Regions from separate parts of the Streptomyces sp. NPDC018031 genome, predicted to be linked through region 2. Evidence: predicted binding sites of a transcription regulator. Region 2 holds the regulator's gene; the other holds the start of a gene.
What was found. The regulator HspR, encoded in region 2, represses chaperone genes until heat shock. The targets are predictions, from matches to a motif close to TTGAGNNNNNNNNNCTCAA.
Positions count from the first base shown of each region.

Region 1: lon (endopeptidase La) is a predicted target of HspR. The motif match lies at 3,123-3,141, and genes of this name have one in related genera.

Region 1 covers NZ_JBIRFT010000001.1:456,146-464,826, reverse strand. The annotation lists gene ACH4B3_RS01935 (ATP-binding protein) at 1-1,006, opposite strand, end outside; gene ACH4B3_RS01930 (response regulator transcription factor) at 1,003-1,743, opposite strand; gene ACH4B3_RS01925 (spermidine synthase) at 1,848-2,555, opposite strand; gene lon (endopeptidase La) at 3,164-5,584, shown strand; gene ACH4B3_RS01915 (lysozyme) at 5,855-6,706, opposite strand; partial or broken gene ACH4B3_RS01910 (MarR family winged helix-turn-helix transcriptional regulator) at 6,912-7,388, shown strand; gene ACH4B3_RS01905 (hypothetical protein) at 7,609-8,379, opposite strand.
Region 2 covers NZ_JBIRFT010000004.1:173,634-182,314, forward strand. The annotation lists gene ACH4B3_RS13085 (pyridoxamine 5'-phosphate oxidase family protein) at 217-642, shown strand; gene ACH4B3_RS13090 (hypothetical protein) at 703-996, opposite strand; gene ACH4B3_RS13095 (cupin domain-containing protein) at 1,000-1,359, opposite strand; gene ACH4B3_RS13100 (hypothetical protein) at 1,714-2,382, shown strand; gene ACH4B3_RS13105 (heat shock protein transcriptional repressor HspR) at 2,671-3,135, opposite strand; gene dnaJ (molecular chaperone DnaJ) at 3,140-4,309, opposite strand; gene grpE (nucleotide exchange factor GrpE) at 4,379-5,029, opposite strand; gene dnaK (molecular chaperone DnaK) at 5,026-6,882, opposite strand; gene ACH4B3_RS13125 ((Fe-S)-binding protein) at 7,195-8,681, shown strand, end outside.

The sequences.
Region 1 (8,681 bases), on a different contig from region 2:
GCCCCAGCCCGGTGCCGCCGTCGCCGCCCGGGCCCTTGCCCGGCGCCGCGGCCTTCGGCCCGCCCCGGTTGAACCGCTCGAAGACCCGGTACCGCTCGGCCTCCGGGATGCCCGGTCCCTCGTCCAGCACCTCCAGCTCCAGGCTCTGCGGGCCGTCGCCGCGCCGCGCCCGGAGCGTGACCCGGCCGTGCTGCGGGCTGTGCTTCACCGCGTTGTCGATCAGGTTGGCCACCACCTGGTGCAGCCGCTCCGCGTCCGCGTGCGCGGTCAGGTCGGAGGGGAAGACGTCGAGGTTGAGGTGGACGTCCTTGCGCGCATGGGTGCCCGAGCGGTGGTCGGAGCTGGCGCTGCGGGCCATGCTCGCCTCCTTCAGGATCCCGGCGAGGTAGGGCCACACCTCGAAGCGCCGGGAGTGCAGCGGCACCACCCCGTTGTCCAGCCGGGACAGGTCCAGCAGCTGCTCCACCAGCCGGCCCAGCCGCTCGGTCTGCCGCAGCGCCACCCGCATGGTCTCCGGATCGGGCTCCGAGACCCCGTCCACCACGTTCTCCAGCACCGCCCGCAGGGCCGCGATGGGGGTGCGCAGCTCGTGTGAGACGTTGGCCACCAGTTCCTTGCGGTGGGTGTCCACCGCCTCCAGGTCGGCGGCCATCCGGTTGAAGGCGGCGGCCAGGTCGCCGAACTCGTCCCGCCGCTCCGCCGCCCGCACCCGCCGGGTGTAGTCGCCGTTCGCCATCGCCCGGGTGACCTCGGTCATCTCGTCCAGCGGCGCCGACAGGCCGTGCGCCACGAACTGGGTGATCAGCAGCGAGGCGATGATCGAGAAGATGGTGATGATGCGCAGCTCGGTGTCGGAGTGGGCGGCCACGAACACCAGCAGCGTGGTGATGATCACCGAGCCGATGACCAGCGCGCCGAGCGCGGCCTTCACCGAGCGGTACGGGTCGATGGGCCGCAGCGCCTCCCACAGTCGGCTCCACAGCTCCCGCACCGGCACCGGTTTCATGCCGCGGGGGTCTCCAGAGCGTAGCCGACACCGTGCACGGTGCGGATGCGCTCCGCGCCGATCTTCCGGCGCAGCGCCTTGATGTGGCTGTCGACGGTCCGGGTGCCCGAGGCGTCCGCCCAGTCCCACACCTCGGCGAGCAGCTGCTCCCGGGAGAGCACCGCGCGCGGGGTGTTGGCCAGGCACACCAGCAGGTCGAACTCGGTCGGGGTGAGGTGGACATCGTTGCCACGTACCCGCACCCGGCGCTGTGCGTGGTCGATCTCCAGCTCGCCCAGGCGCAGGATGCCGCTGCGCGGGGTGTGCGCGGCCAGCGCGGCCCGCTCCACCCGGCGCAGCAGCACGTGCACCCGGGCCGCCAGCTCGCGCATCGAGAACGGCTTGGTCATGTAGTCGTCCGCGCCGACCCCGAGGCCGACCAGCATGTCGGTCTCGTCGTCCCGGGCGGTGAGCATCAGCACCGGCACCGGACGTCTGGCCTGCACCCGGCGGCACACCTCCAGCCCGTCGAAGCCGGGCAGCATCACATCGAGGACCAGCAGGTCCGGCTGCCATGCCTCGGCGGTGTCCACGGCGGCCGGGCCGTCCCCGGCGGTCTGGACCTGGAAGCCCTCCGCGCGGAGCCGGGCGGCGATCGCGTCCACGATCGTCGGATCGTCCTCGACGACCAGCACCCGGCGCTGCGCCCCGGGCGTGGTCGCGGCGGCGCCGTTCTGGGTGGTGTGAGTCTGATCCATACGCCCGCCCCTGCGTCGTTCCGTGAAACCGGCGGCCTCGTGCCTGGTCACCTGCCCGGCCGCACTCGTAGGCAAGAAGCGTAAAGCCACCGTGCGTAGCTCGGCTACGCACCCCGAGTTGCGAAGTGGACCACGTCAGGGACACCCCGGGCAACCGCGATCTCTTCGGTCCGTACGCCCGTGAAACCGGCATTACGGAGGGCTTCCTCGAACGCCGGGGACGGCTGCGCGGACCACACGGCGAGCACTCCGCCGGGGGTCAGCCGGGCCGCGCAGGCGGCGAGCCCGGCGGGTGAGTACAGGCTCTCGTTGCCCTCGGTGACGGTCCAGTCCGGCCCGTTGTCGATGTCCAGGCACAGCGCGTCGTAGCGGTCGCCGGCCTCCTGGACGTACCGGACCAGATCGGTCCGCGCGATCTCGGTGCGCGGGTCGGCCAGCGCGCCGGCCGACACCGCCGACAGCGGCCCGGTGCGGTGCCAGTCGATGACCGCCGCCTCGCGCTCCACCACGGTGATCCGGCCCCAGCGAGGCTCCGCGGCGGCCTCGGCCAGCGAGAAGCCGACCCCCAGCCCGCCGATGAGCAGCGCCGGGGCCGGCCGGTCGGCGGGCAGCGCGGCGAGGGCGGCCCGGACCAGCAGCCGCTCGGAGCGGCCGTCGGAGGTGTCCATCAGGAAGCAGCCGTTGGCGATGATCTCGTACACCGCGTGATCGGTGCCGCGGCGCCGCAGCACCACTTCGCCGTACGGGCCGTCGCGGCGGTCCAGGACCCGCGGCGACCGGTCGTCGGCGGTGTCGTGCAGCGGGTGGTGCATGAGGGCCTCCAGTGATCGGACAGGGACGAACGAGGCGGTGGAGAGGTTGCCCAACGTGACGGAAATCACACCAGGTTGATGCCGTGTGCCGCCTTCATGGTCGATTGTGGCTCCCGCCCGGGGGGCGGTGATCACTCGGCCGGTGGCCGGGCCGGTCCGGGCCGCCCCGGCGTCGGTCGTCGCCTGGTCGGTGGCCCGCCCCGTCCGGTCGGTGGCTCGCCACGGGTGGGGCGGGCCGGAGGTGGTGGGGAGTGACCGGGGCCGGTCGGTGGTGCGGGGCGGCCGGCGCGTGGCCGGGGCCGGCCGCGGTGCGGGGCGTGTGGTGTGTGGCCGCGCGCCGACCTCGCCGCCGCCCGGGTGTGCCGGCGGACTGCCGGTCGGCCGGACCGGCTGAGCGGTCGGCGCCCGGGCTCGTGTCACCGGCGCCCGGCAGCCTCGTGCCACCTGCGCCGGGCGGCCTCACGCCGGATCGGCGCCCGTTCCGTGAGGCATGGCCGGTTTCTGTGTGTATCACCCCGTTCGCTGAGAGCGAACGCGGCGTGGGGAACACCGGCGGGCGCAGGTGCATTGAGTCGATACAGCTCAAGTTGCTTGCCGAAGGGGAGACCATGGCTTCGTCGTCCGCATCGCTCACCCTGCCCGTACTGCCCCTCGACGACGAGGTGGTGCTGCCCGGCATGGTGGTTCCGCTCGACCTTTCCGACCCGGACGTACGGGCCGCGGTGGAGGCCGCCCAGGCCGCCGCCCGCGCCGCGGGCCGCGCGCCAGGCGGCGGGAAGCCGCAGGTGCTGCTGGTGCCACGGATCGAGGGCAACTACGCCGCGGTGGGCACCCTGGGCACCGTGGAGCAGGTCGGCCGGCTCTCCGACGGCGACCCCGGCGCGCTGATCCGCGGCGTCCGCCGGGTCCGCATCGGAGCCGGCACCACCGGCCCGGGCGCCGCGCTCTGGGTGGAGGGCACCGCGATCGAGGAGCAGGTGCCCAGCCCGCTGCCCGGCTCGGTCACCGAACTGATGCGGGAGTACAAGGCGCTCGCCACCAGCTGGCTGCGGAAGCGCGGCGCCTGGCAGATCGTGGACCGGGTGGAGCAGATCGACGACGTCTCGCAGCTCGCCGACAACTCCGGCTACTCGCCGTTCCTCACCCTCCAGCAGCGGGTCGAGCTGCTGGAGACCACCGACCCGGTGGCCCGGCTGAAGCTGGCGATCACCCGCCTCAGCGACCACCTCGCCGAGCAGGACGTGGCGGAGGCCATCGCCAAGGACGTCCAGGAGGGCGTCGACAAGCAGCAGCGCGAGTTCCTGCTCCGCCGCCAGCTGGAGGCCGTCCGCAAGGAGCTGGCCGAGCTGAACGGCGATCCGGAGGACGAGTCCGACGACTACCGGGCCCGGGTGGAGGCCGCCGACCTGCCCGAGAAGGTGCGCGAGGCCGCCCTCAAGGAGGTCGACAAGCTGGAGCGGGCCAGCGACCAGAGCCCCGAGGGCGGCTGGATCCGTACCTGGCTGGACACCGTGCTGGAGCTGCCCTGGACCGAGCGCACCGAGGACGCCTACGACATCCCCGGCGCCAAGGCCGTGCTCGACACCGACCACGCGGGCCTGGAGGACGTGAAGGAGCGCATCACCGAGTACCTGGCGGTCCGCAAGCGGCGCGCCGACCGCGGCCTCGGGGTGGTCGGCGGCCGGCGCGGGGGCGCGGTCCTCGCCCTGGTCGGGCCGCCCGGTGTCGGAAAGACCTCGCTCGGCGAATCCGTGGCGCGCGCCATGGGCCGGAAGTTCGTCCGGGTCGCCCTCGGCGGCGTCCGGGACGAGGCGGAGATCCGCGGCCACCGGCGTACCTACGTGGGCGCGCTGCCCGGCCGCATCGTGCGGGCGGTCAAGGAGGCCGGCTCCATGAACCCCGTGGTGCTGCTCGACGAGATCGACAAGGTCGGCTCCGACTTCCGGGGCGACCCGGCGGCCGCCCTGCTGGAGGTCCTGGACCCGGCGCAGAACCACACCTTCCGGGACCACTACCTGGAGGTCGAACTGGACCTGTCCGACGTGGTCTTCCTCGCCACCGCCAATGTGCTGGAGGCCATCCCGGAGGCGCTGCTGGACCGGATGGAGCTGGTCCGGCTGGACGGCTACACGGAGGACGAGAAGGTCACCATCGCCCGCGACCACCTGCTCCCGCGCCAGCTGGAGCGAGCCGGACTGGAGCCCGGCGAGGTGACGGTGGACGACGCGGCGCTGCGCAGGCTCGCCGGGGAGTACACCCGCGAGGCGGGCGTCCGCACCCTGGAGCGGTCCCTCGCCCGGCTGCTGCGCAAGGTCGCGGCCCAGCACGAGCTGGGCGAGCGCGAACTGCCCTTCACCATCGGGGCGGACGAGCTGCGCCCGCTCATCGGCCGTCCGCACCACACCCCCGAGTCCGCCCAGGACCCGGCCGAGCGGCGCACCGCCGTCCCGGGCGTGGCGACCGGGCTGGCGGTCACCGGCGCGGGTGGCGACGTCCTCTTCGTCGAGGCGTCGCTGGCCGATCCGGAGACCGGGGGCGCGGGGCTGACCCTCACCGGCCAGCTCGGCGAGGTGATGAAGGAGTCGGCGCAGATCGCCCTGAGCTTCCTGCGCTCGCACGGCGCGGAGCTGGAGCTGCCGGTCGCGGATCTGAAGGAGCGCGGTGTCCACCTGCACGTCCCGGCCGGTGCGGTGCCCAAGGACGGACCGAGCGCCGGCATCACCATGACCACCGCGCTCGCCTCACTGCTCTCCGGTCGGCAGGTGCGGCCGGAGGTGGCGATGACCGGTGAGGTCTCGCTGACCGGCCGGGTGCTGCCGATCGGCGGCGTCAAGCAGAAGCTGCTGGCCGCGCACCGCGCCGGGGTGACCACCGTGATCATCCCCAAGCGGAACGAGCCGGACCTGGACGACGTCCCGGCCGAGGTGCTGGAGAAGCTGTCGGTGCACGCGGTCTCCGACGTCCGCCAGGTGCTGGAGCTCGCCCTCCAGCCCGCCACGGCGGACAGCCGGGTCCCGCTGGCGGCCTGACCTCCGCTCCCGCCCGGCCTGCCCGGGCCGCCCGCCCCGCCGGAGACCACCGCTCGGTCTCCGGCGGGGCGGGCCTGACGCTCACCGGGATGCCGGGCCTCCCGGACGACGGCGGCCGGCCGGTGCTCCGTGGAGCCGGTCGGGGAAACCCCGCACGGCACGGCGGTGGCGCCCGCCGCCATGATCGCGGCGGCGGGCCGACCGCCGTGCCGGTCGAGCGGCCCGGTGCCAGGGTCCGCCGGGCCCCTGGCACCGGGCCGGACTTCGGGATCAGCCGTAGGCCAGGGCCTGCAGCCGGTCGTACGCCCCGTTGAAGAGGTTGTGGTCACCGACGGTCGGGCCGGTGGAGGTGTACTGCCAGATGGTGTGGAAGCCCCAGCCGGCCGGCAGCTCCCCGACGGAGGACCCGTAGCGCGGGATCCACAGCGGGTTGATGGAGCCGAAGCTGCCGTTGTTGCCGGTGCAGGTCTTCCACCAGCTGGTGGAGGTGTAGATGACCGGGTCGCGCCCGGTGCGCGCCCGGTAGGTGTTCACGAAGTCCTTGAGCCAGCTGACCATGGCGCTCTGGGACTTGCCGTAACAGGTCGCCCCGTACGGGTTGTACTCGATGTCGAGCGCGCCGGGCAGCGTCCTGCCGTCCCGGGACCAGCCTCCGCCGTTGTCGACGAAGTAGTTCGCCTGCGTCGCGCCGCTGGAGACGTTGGGCAGGGCGAAGTGGTAGGACCCGCGGATCATGCCGACGTTGTACGACCCGTTGTACTGCTGCGCGAAGTACGGGTTCTTGTACGTGGTGCCTTCCGTGGCCTTCACGTAGGCGAACCGGACACCGCTGTTCCAGAGCGTGGACCAGGCGACGTTGCCCTGGTGACTGCTGACGTCGACGCCTTCCACGGAGGCGAGCAGCGAGGGGGTCCCGGCCGTGCCGCCCCGGGGGTCGCCGCCCCGGGCGCCGCCCTCGTGCTTGAGGATCTGGGAGCCGGCCCAGTGGTCCTCGGGGTGCGGGGCGGGCTTGCGTTCGTCCGCCGAGGCGGTGCCGGTCAGCGACACGGTCAGGAGGGTGGCGATGACCCCGGCGATCGCGGTCACCGTGCGCCGGGCCGATGCAGGTCTGTGCGCAGGCATGGGGTGCCTCCGAGGGGGAGTGTGGGAGGAGTGACACGGATTTGGGGTGTCCATGTCATGTACGACGCTACGGGCGTAGATAGCGGTAGGGAAGGGGTCCGGGTGCTGCCGTTGGTCTAATCCTGCGAAATACTGGCGGAGCTGCGGTGACGTGCGCAGCCATCGGAAAGTTTCATTCAGCTGAAAATCCGGAGAGGGCGCTGACATGGACAATACCGGCCATGAGCCGTCCGAGCCGGGAGGCTCACGCATCGAGGGCACTACGGGTGTAGACCATGCATTCCTGGCCCTTGAGCGCGAATTGGCCGTCTTTCTGCGCCGCGCCCGCGCCTCCTCGGGGGAATTGGCCCGGGAGGTCCACCCCGATCTGGAGCCGGCGGCCTACGGGCTGCTGATGCGCCTGGAGGACGGCGGCCGGCAGCGCGCCACCGACCTGGCCGCGTACTTCGGGGTCGGGAAGGCCACCATGAGCCGCCAGTTGCGGGCCCTGGAGGACCTGGGGCTGGTCGCCCGGGAGCCGGACCCCGCCGACGGCCGCGCCTTCCTGGTGCAGCTCACCGGGGAGGGGCGCGAGCGGTTCCGGCGGGTGCGCACCGCCCGGCGGGCCCAGTACGCCAACCGCCTCGCCTCCTGGGAGCGGGGCGAGGTGTCCGAACTGGCCCGGCTGCTGCACCGGCTGAACGGCGCCCAGGCCGGCGAGGACCCGGGCCCCCGGGCGGACCCCTGCCGGGACGGCGGGGCGTGCCGCGACTCCGGCCCGTGCCAGGACGCGCCACCGGCCGCGCGGTCGCCGCAGGCCGGGACCTGACCGGCCGGGTGGTCGCCGCAGGCCGGTCCTGACCGGCCGCCCCCGCCCCCGCGACCCGGCCTCCGGCCGGGCCATCCGGCCGGAGGGTGCACGGCTACGGCTCGACGAACACCGCCGCCGCGTCGTCGTGCGCCTTGCCGCGCGGGAAGCGCCGTCCCGCCGGGTCCGCCAGCTCCGCCGCCCGCACCCGGTCGATCAGCCCCTGCGGGCCCTCCTTGCGCAGCACCCCGAAGCAGTGGGTCCAGTCGCCCTCGCCGAACACCTCCACCCAGCGGGCGGCCCCGTCGGTGAGGGCGGCCAGCGCCCGTATCCGGGTCCGGGGCAGCTCCCCGGTCACCGCCCGGCCGGCCACCAGCGGGTCCGCGGCGGCGGTGAAGAAGCCGTCCTCGGCGTTGCGCAGCGGGGCGAGGAGCCGGCCGGCCGCGCGGAGGCGGTCGATCCGGTCGTCCCGGACGCAGGTCACCTCTTTGTCGTCGCCCTCCAGCAGCAGCACCGAGTCGGAGAGCACGAGGTACTCCACCCGCTCGTCGTCCCAGCGCGCGAGGACCACGGTGGCCTGCGGCGTGAGGACGTGAGAAAGGTCACAGGTAGCCCGGTGTTTGTCGGCGGTTTGTTCGATGGCGGCCGCGAGGCAGTCTGCCAGCGTCATATCCCGCCGCGAACCGGACAGTTCGAGGAGCGCCCCGCCCAGCCGGGCCGTGAACCAGGGCACCCCGTGCGCGCACCCGTCGTCCCCTCGTGGTGGAGTCACGCCGTCCAGCAGGGCGAGTACGCCGCCCCGCCCCGACGCTGGTAGCGCTACTGACACGTAGTCCTCGTTGGGGCGTTGGAGGTCCCCGGGGGCGGTGGCGAGTTCGATGCGCATCCGGGCAGTCTGCCGGACCACCGGTGTCGGCCGGGTCGGCGGACGGCGGCGGCGAGGTCTGGTACATACCTGGGAGACGGATGCCGGATTGGCGTCGGAATTGGCACTTCAGGCCGGTTGTGGGCGCGAATACTGCCAGGAGGCGGAAGCGATTTCCAACTGTGGAGACCTCATGGACGGGTATGGACCCAACCGGAAGTTGATGGTCAACTTCGCAATGATGTTCACTCGTTCAGGTGGCCGGGCCGGTGTTGCGCGTCCGCCTCACAGTGGTACTTGGAATGGTCGGATTCCGTACCAGG
Region 2 (8,681 bases):
CTGCTCCTCCTCGCGCTCTCGGCAACGGAAACGATCCGCACGGCGGGCCGGACCGGGCGGCCCCGGGGGTGTCCGGGACCGGTCCCCGGGCGGAGTGTGCCCGGCTCGCGTACCCGGGCACCGCCATGGACCAATCCTGCCCTGTTCAACCTCCGATAAGTTGAGTCTATTCCACTCAAGGTTCGCGCGGACAGAGGCCCGGCATAGATTCCCCGCATGGCGATCGACCCCCGGCACCCCGACCCCGCGTACCTCGGCTTCTGGCGCGAGCGTCATGTGTGCACCCTGACCACGCTCCGCCCGGACGGCACCCCGCACGTCGTCCCGGTGGGCGTCACCTACGACCCGGAGGCGGGCCTCGCCCGCGTCATCAGCAGCCGGACCAGCCGCAAGGTCCGCAACGTGCTGGCGGCCGGCGCGGCGGGCGCGCCGACCTCGGTCTGCCAGCTGGCCGACAAGCGGTGGGCCACCCTGGAGGGCCGGGCGCGGGTCCGCACCGAACCGGAGCAGGTCGCCGACGCGGTACGCCGCTACGCCGAGCGCTACGGGCGCACCCCGGCACCCAACCCCGACCGGGTACTGATCGAGATCTCCCTCACCCGCGCCATGGGCCGGGTGACGCCGCCCCGCCCCCGCTCCTGACCGGGCCGGGGCCCCACGGACCGGCAGCCGGATCCGGAAGGGCCCCGGCCGCCCCGCCGGTCACGGCTCCTCGTCGATGACCTCCAGGTTCACGAAACGCGGCTCCCCGTCGCACAGCGCCCGGAACCTCTCGGCGACGCGCACCGTCTCCGGCAGCGCGTTGTTCATCATGGCCTGCTCGTAGGACGGGAACTCCACGATGTCCACGAAGTGGTTCGACTTCTCCCGGTCCCGCGTGTGGTACTCCCGCGTCACCGTCCGCCGCCCCTCGGTGGCCATCATCCACTCGTCCATGAGCTTGGACATCTCCGCTTCCTTGGCGGTCTCGTACTCGATGACCTGTACGAACTTCATGGGTCAGCCTTCCTTGGCGTACTCCTTGGCCATGGCCCCCGCGAAGTCGTACACGACCACCTGCTCGTCGCCGACCACCCACGCGTCGTGACCGGGCGACACCACGAACACGTCGCCGGGCCCGACCTCGGTCTCGCCGCCGTCGTCCATCCGGATGCGCAGCCGCCCGGCGACCACGACACCGTTGTGGTGGACCTCGCAGGTGGCGGTGCCCGCGATCGGTGCCACGGACTCGGTCCACCGCCAGCCCGGCTCGAAGGTGCCCACGGCGAAGTCCAGCCCGCTCAGGTGCAGGGCTTCTAGGTGGCCTCCGGGAAAATCGCGCCGCTCGTCGGGCTTCTCGACCGTCTTGACTTCCAGCATGGCGGTACCTCCTCTGCCGTACTTCCATGGTGCGCCCGGCAGCATCGGCGGTGCACGGCGAACGACCCGCCCGGCCCGGCGGCCGACGCGGTGAACGGGCCGGACCGGCACGGCCTACGCCCGGGCGGGTGCCCCGGACAGGCGAGACGGGCCGGCTCCGGCGGCCGGTCCCGCCGTGGACGAAGGGCATCCCGTCCGCCGGGCCGACAGCCGGGATCCGTCACCCTGGGTGATGGGCCCTTCGCCGAAAATCAGCGAGAAGTCGGGAAAAGTGCCGGGAACCGACGTGATGTTGCCGTACGTCAAGGATCACGTCTGCCCATACGGGTAGTTCCGACCAAGGGGGGAATCACCATGCGTCACGTCCGCCGACGTTCCAGAGCCGGTGCCGTCACCGCCATCGCAGCCGTCGTGCTGCTGGCGGTGACCGGCTGCAACAAGAACGGAGGCAGCACCGACCCGACGGGTTCCGCCACCACCGCCTCGCCGAGCACCACGGACTCCGCCGGACCGTCCGCCGACCCGTCCGCCGGTCCCTCGGGCGAGCCGGACGGCCGGCGGCGGGTCGTGGAGGCCTCGCCGGCCGGCGGCCTGCCCAGACTGACCGGTGACGGGGCACTCTCCGACGTCCCGGTCGACCCCGGGGAGATGCGCGACGGCATGACCCTGGTCGCCGCCCACTACGCCGCGCCCGGCGCCGCCGAGCCGGTGCTCTTCATGGGGGTGGACAACGTGCCCGAGGACACCGGCAAGCGCCGCGAACACCTGTGGCGGGGGATGCTCGACCACGCCGGGTGGGACCACGAGCTGGGGCAGCCCCAGGCGGAGCCGGTCGCCGACGCCGGTGAGCTGGGCGGATCGGTGGAGTGCATGCTCGCCTCGCTGAGCGAGAGCGGCAACGTCATCTGCGGCTGGGCCGACGACGGCACCGCCGGTGTGGCGCTGTTCCCCGACACCACGCTGCCCGAGGCGGGCGAGCTGTTCGTGCGGATGCGGGCCGATCTGGAGAAGACGGGCGGCTGACGCGGCTGACCGGGCCGCGGGCCGCCGGTGGCGGTCCGGCGGCCTGACCGCCGGGGAGGAGACACCCCCGGCCGTCGCGGCACGCGGAGGAACCGCACACGCCCCGCCAGGACCGAAGGCACCGCGCCCCCGCCCCGCCAGGCCGAAGACACCGCGTCCACGTCCCGCCAGGACCGAAGGCACCGCGCCTCCGTCCCGCCGGTGCCGAAGAGACCGCGTCCCCGGCACCGAGGAGCGGGGCCGGGGACGTGCGGAGCCGTTGCCCGAAAGCGGTGTGGGCGGTGGCCGTTATTCGGCGGGCCGCTTGGGCCGCCAGACCACCAGCGCGCTCGCCTGCTGCACGTCCTGGTAGGGGACCAGGTCGCGGCGGTAGGAGGCGTGCACCGCGGCCTCGCGCTGCCGCATCGCCACCGCCGCGCCCTCCACCGCCTGCTGGAGTTCGGCGACCCGCGCCTGGAGCGCGGCCACCTGGTTCTCCAGTTCGATGATGCGCTTGATCCCGGCGAGGTTGATGCCCTCGTCCTGCGACAACTGCTGCACCTGGCGGAGCAGTTCGATGTCGCGGGCCGAGTAGCGGCGGCCACGGCCGGCCGTACGGTCCGGCGAGACCAGGCCCAGACGGTCGTACTGGCGCAGGGTCTGCGGGTGCAGACCCGAGAGCTGCGCCGCCACCGAGATGACGTACACCGGCGTCTCGTCCGTCAGCTCGTAGTACGGGTTGCGCCGCCGTCCGTCCCTGTTCGTCGGGTCCATGGGGTCATGCTCCCTTCGCGGCCTGGAACAGCTCCGCCCGCGGGTCCTCACCCGCGGTGGCCTCACGATAGGACTCCAGCGCCTCGCGGGCCTGGTCGCTGAGGTCCCGGGGAACGGCGATCTCGATGGTGACCAGCAGGTCGCCATGGGTGCCGTCCTTGCGCACCGCGCCCTTGCCCCGGGCGCGCATGGTCCGGCCGCTCGGGGTACCGGCCGGCAGCTTCAAGGTCACCGGCGGGCCGCCCAGGGTCGGCACCTTCACCTCGCCGCCGAGCGCGGCCTCGGTGAACGAGACCGGCACGGTGACGGTGAGGTTGTCGTCCTTGCGGCCGAAGACCGGATGCGCTTCGACATGGACCACGACGTAGAGGTCGCCGGCCGGTCCGCCGGTCTCCCCCGGCCCGCCCTTGCCGCGCAGCCGGATCCGCTGGCCGTCGCTGACGCCCGCCGGGATCCGGACCTGCATGGTGCGCGAGGAGCGGGCGCGCCCGCTGCCCTTGCACACGTCGCAGGGGTTCTCGGCGATCAGGCCGCGGCCCCGGCAGTCCGCGCACGGGTCGGTGAGCGAGAAGCCACCGCCCGCGCCGCGGCTGACCTGGCCGGTGCCGACGCAGGTCGGGCACACCCGGGGGGTGCCGTTCTTGTCGCCGGTGCCCGAGCAGGCCTTGCACGGGGCGGGGCTGGACATGCGCAGCGGGACGGTGGCGCCCTCGACCGCCTCGGTGAAGCTCAGCGTCACCTCGGACTCGATGTCCTGGCCGCGGCGCGGCTGCGCCCGGCCGGCGCCCCGGTTGAACAGGCCGCCGAAGACGTCCCCGAGGCCGCCGCCGAAGCCGCCGGCACCGCCGCCGCCCTGGCCGGCACCCCCGAAGAGGTCGCCCAGGTCGAAGTTGAAGCTGCCGGTGCCGCCCGGACCGGGGCGGAAGCCGCCGTTGCCGAACAGCGCGCGGACCTCGTCGTACTCCTTGCGCCGCTTGGGGTCGCTGAGTACGTCGTTGGCCTCGGAGATCTCCTTGAAGCGCTCCTCCGCCGTGGCGTCGGACTTGTTGGCGTCCGGGTGGAACTCGCGGGCGAGTTTCCGGTACGCCTTCTTGATCTCCGCTTCGGTGGCGTCCTTGGGGACACCGAGGACCTTGTACAGATCCTTCTCCAGTACATCCCGGCTCAGGCTCATCCTCGGTGTCCCTCCTCTCCTGCCGTCACCGCTCCGGCTATACCCGCCGCTCCGGTGTCCGCCGTCACGTCAGCCCTCTTCCGGGCCACCGCTCTCCTCGTCGGCGGCCGCCTCGTCGGACTTGCCCTGGGCGCCGGGCTGGGGTTCGGCGACCGCGACCCGCGCGGGGCGGATGGTGCGCTCGCCGATCCGATACCCCGGCTGCAGAATCTGCACGCACGTGGTCTCGGTGACGTCGGGCGCGTAACTGTGCATCAGCGCCTCGTGGATCAGCGGGTCGAAGGGCTCGCCCTCCTTGCCGAACTGCTGGAGGCCCAGCTTGGCGACCACGGTCTCCAGCGACTCGGCGACCGACTTGAAGCCGCCGACCAGCTCGCCGTGGTCGCGGGCGCGACCGACGTCGTCGAGTACCGGGAGCAGCTCGGTGAGCAGGTTCGCGACCGCGATCTCCTTGACCGTGGCCCGGTCCCGCTCCACCCGGCGGCGGTAGTTCTGGTACTCGGCCTGGAGCCGCTGGAGGTCGCCGGTGCGCTCGTTGAGCGCGGTGCGGACCTGGTCCAGCTGCGCCTGGAGACCGACGTCCCGCAGCTCGTCGCCGGCCGGGGCCGCCGGGCCCTCCTTACCGGAGGTCCCGGCGCCCTGCGCCGTGTCGTCAGAGTCCTTCGCGGCTTCGGGAGAAACGTCGGGCTTCTCCTCAAAGCCCGGTGTCTCCTCGGTCACGCCGCACCGCCCTTGTCGGCCTTCTCGTCGTCGACGATCTCGGCGTCCACCACGTCGTCGTCGGCCTTGGCCTGGCCGGCCCCGGCGGCGCCGGCGGCGTCACCCGCGGCCTGCGCGCCCTGCGCGTCGGCGTAGAGGGCCTGGCCGAGCTTCTGGCTGACCGCGGCGACCTTCTCGGTCGCGGTGCGGATCTCCGCCGAGTCCTCGCCCTTGAGCTTGTCCTTCAGCTCGGTGACGGCGGTCTCCACCTCGGTCTTCACCTCGGCGGGCACCTTGTCCTCGTTGTCCTTGAGGAACTTCTCCGTCTGGTAGACGAGCTGCTCGGCCTGGTTGCGGGTCTCGGCGGCCTCGCGGCGGCGGTGGTCCTCCTCCGCGTACTGCTCGGCCTCCTGGCGCATCCGGTCGACCTCGTCCTTCGGCAGCGAGGAGCCGCCGGTGACGGTCATCTTCTGCTCCTTGCCGGTGCCCAGGTCCTTCGCGGCCACGTGCATGATGCCGTTGGCGTCGATGTCGAAGGTGACCTCGATCTGCGGGACCCCGCGCGGGGCCGGCGGCAGGCCGGTCAGCTCGAACATGCCGAGCTTCTTGTTGTACGCGGCGATCTCGCGCTCGCCCTGGTAGACCTGGATCTGCACCGACGGCTGGTTGTCCTCGGCGGTGGTGAAGATCTCCGAGCGCTTCGTCGGGATGGTGGTGTTGCGCTCGATCAGCTTGGTCATGATGCCGCCCTTGGTCTCGATACCGAGGGACAGCGGGGTGACGTCCAGCAGCAGGACGTCCTTGACCTCGCCCTTGAGCACACCGGCCTGGAGCGAGGCGCCGATGGCGACGACCTCGTCCGGGTTGACGCCCTTGTTGGCGTCCTTGCCGCCGGTCAGCTCCTTGACCAGCTCGGCGACGGCCGGCATACGGGTGGAGCCACCGACCAGGACCACGTGGTCGATCTCGGACAGGGCGATGCCCGCGTCCTTGATGACGTTGTGGAACGGGGTCTTGCAGCGCTCCAGCAGGTCGGCGGTGAGCTGCTGGAACTGGGCGCGGGTGAGCTTCTCGTCCAGGTGCAGCGGGCCCTCGGCGGAGGCCGTGATGTAGGGCAGGTTGATCGAGGTCTCGGTGGACGAGGACAGCTCGATCTTCGCCTTCTCCGCCGCCTCACGCAGACGCTGGAGGGCCATCTTGTCCTTGGACAGGTCCACGCCGTGCCCGGAGTGGAACTGCTTGACCAGGTAGTCCACGACGCGCTGGTCCCAGTCGTCACCACCGAGGTGGTTGTCACCGTTGGTGGCCTTCACCTCGACCACGCCGTCGCCGATCTCCAGCAGCGAGACGTCGAAGGTGCCGCCACCGAGGTCGAAGACGAGGATGGTCTGGTCGTCCTTCTCCAGCCCGTAGGCGAGAGCGGCCGCGGTGGGCTCGTTGACGATGCGCAGGACGTTGAGGCCCGCGATCTCACCGGCCTCCTTGGTGGCCTGACGCTCGGAGTCGTTGAAGTACGCCGGGACGGTGATGACCGCGTCGGTGACCTTCTCGCCCAGGTAGGCCTCGGCATCCCGCTTCAGCTTCTGCAGGATGAAGGCGCTCATCTGCTGCGGGTTGAAGTCCTTGCCGTCGAGGTTGATCTTCCAGTCGGTGCCCATGTGGCGCTTGACCGAGCGGACCGTCCGGTCGACGTTGGTCACGGCCTGGCGCTTGGCGACCTCACCGACCAGCACTTCGCCGTTCTTGGCGAAGGCGACGACGGACGGCGTGGTCCTGGCGCCCTCGGCGTTGGTGATGACGGTGGGCTCACCGCCCTCGAGAACACTGACGACGGAGTTCGTCGTACCCAGGTCGATGCCGACCGCACGTGCCATGTCGAATTCCTCCAGCTACCGCATTGAGTGGAACAGGCTCAAGAGTGCATGATCAACTTTTTGCTGTCAACAGACCTGAGCCGACCCGACTCAGCTTTTATGTTCGCCTTATCCGCAGCGGCACAGCGGGGGACACTGGAGGCAGCCGGGTGCCGCCGCGACGGGCCGGAGCGAGGCGACCCTGAGCGACACAGATCACCGGCCGGGTCGACTGCGCGGGTTCCGATTCCTCGGTAATCTCGGCAGAGACCGGATAAGTTACTGCTTAGTAATCGCTCATCATCACCGCTCTCGCCGTTCGAGGAGCCCCCAATGCAACTCGCCGCGATCATCGTGTCGCTGGTCCTAATCGCGGTCGGCGTCGCGCTGTTCGGCCGTGCCATCCTGCAGATCTACGGTCACATGCGGCTCGGCCAGCCCGTCCCCGCGGGCTCCCGGACCAACGACCCCGTCCAGCGCACCGTCACGGTGGTCAAGGAGTTCCTCGGCCACACCCGCATGAACAAGTGGGGCATCGTCGGCGTCGCGCACTGGTTCGTGGCGGTGGGCTTCTTCTCCCTGCTGCTCACCATCGTCAACGCCATCGGCCAGCTCTTCCAGTCCGACTGGCTGCTGCCGATCATCGGCGGCTGGCTGCCGTGGGAGATGTTCACCGAGTTCATGGGCCTGATGACGGCGCTGGGCATCGTGACCCTGATCGTCATCCGGCAGCTGAACCGGCCGGGCAAGGCGGGCCGCAAGTCCCGCTTCGCGGGCTCCAACACCGGCCAGGCGTACTTCGTCGAGACCGTCATCCTCATCGTCGGCATCTCGATCATGACGCTGCACGCCCTGGAGGGCGCCCAGCACGGCGTCGACGGCTACGAGCCCGCCTTCTTCGCGTCGTACCCGCTGGTGGCGCTCTTCGACGGGATGAGCCTCGGCACGCTGCAGAACCTCACCTACTTCTTCGCGATGCTCAAGATCGCGACGTCCTTCATCTGGATGATCACGGTCTCGCTCAAGACCGACATGGGTGTGGCCTGGCACCGCTTCCTCGCCTTCCCGAACATCTGGTTCAAGCGTGAGGCGGACGGCGACGTGGCGCTCGGCGCCCTGCAGCCGATGACCAGCGGCGGCAAGCCGATCGACTTCGAGGACCCGGGCGAGGACGACGTCTTCGGCGTCTCCCAGATCGAGCAGTTCTCCTGGAAGGGCCTGCTGGACTTCTCCACCTGCACCGAGTGCGGCCGCTGCCAGTCGCAGTGCCCCGCCTGGAACACCGGCAAGCCGCTCTCCCCCAAGCTGCTGATCATGGCGCTGCGGGACCACGCCCACGCCAAGGCGCCCTACCTGCTGGCCGGCGGCGGCAAGACCATGGAGGGCGACGAGAAGGCCACCGAGGAGCAGCTCAAGGACGTGCCCGCGGCGGCCCTCGCGGAGGCCGAGCGCCCGCTGATCGGCACCCTGGAGGAGAACGGCGTCATCGACCCGGACGTCCTGTGGTCCTGCACCACCTGCGGCGCCTGCGTCGAGCAGTGCCCGGTCGACATCGAGCACGTCGACCACATCGTCGACATGCGCCGCTACCAGGTGATGATCGAGTCGTCGTTCCCGTCCGAGGCGGGCACGATGCTCAAGAACCTGGAGAAGAAGGGCAACCCCTGGGGCCTGGCCAAGAAGCAGCGGCTCGCCTGGACCAAGGAGGTCGACTTCGAGGTCCCGGTCGTCGGCAAGGACATCGAGGACCTCACCGAGGTCGACTACCTGTACTGGGTCGGCTGCGCCGGGGCGCTGGAGGACCGCGCCAAGAAGACCAC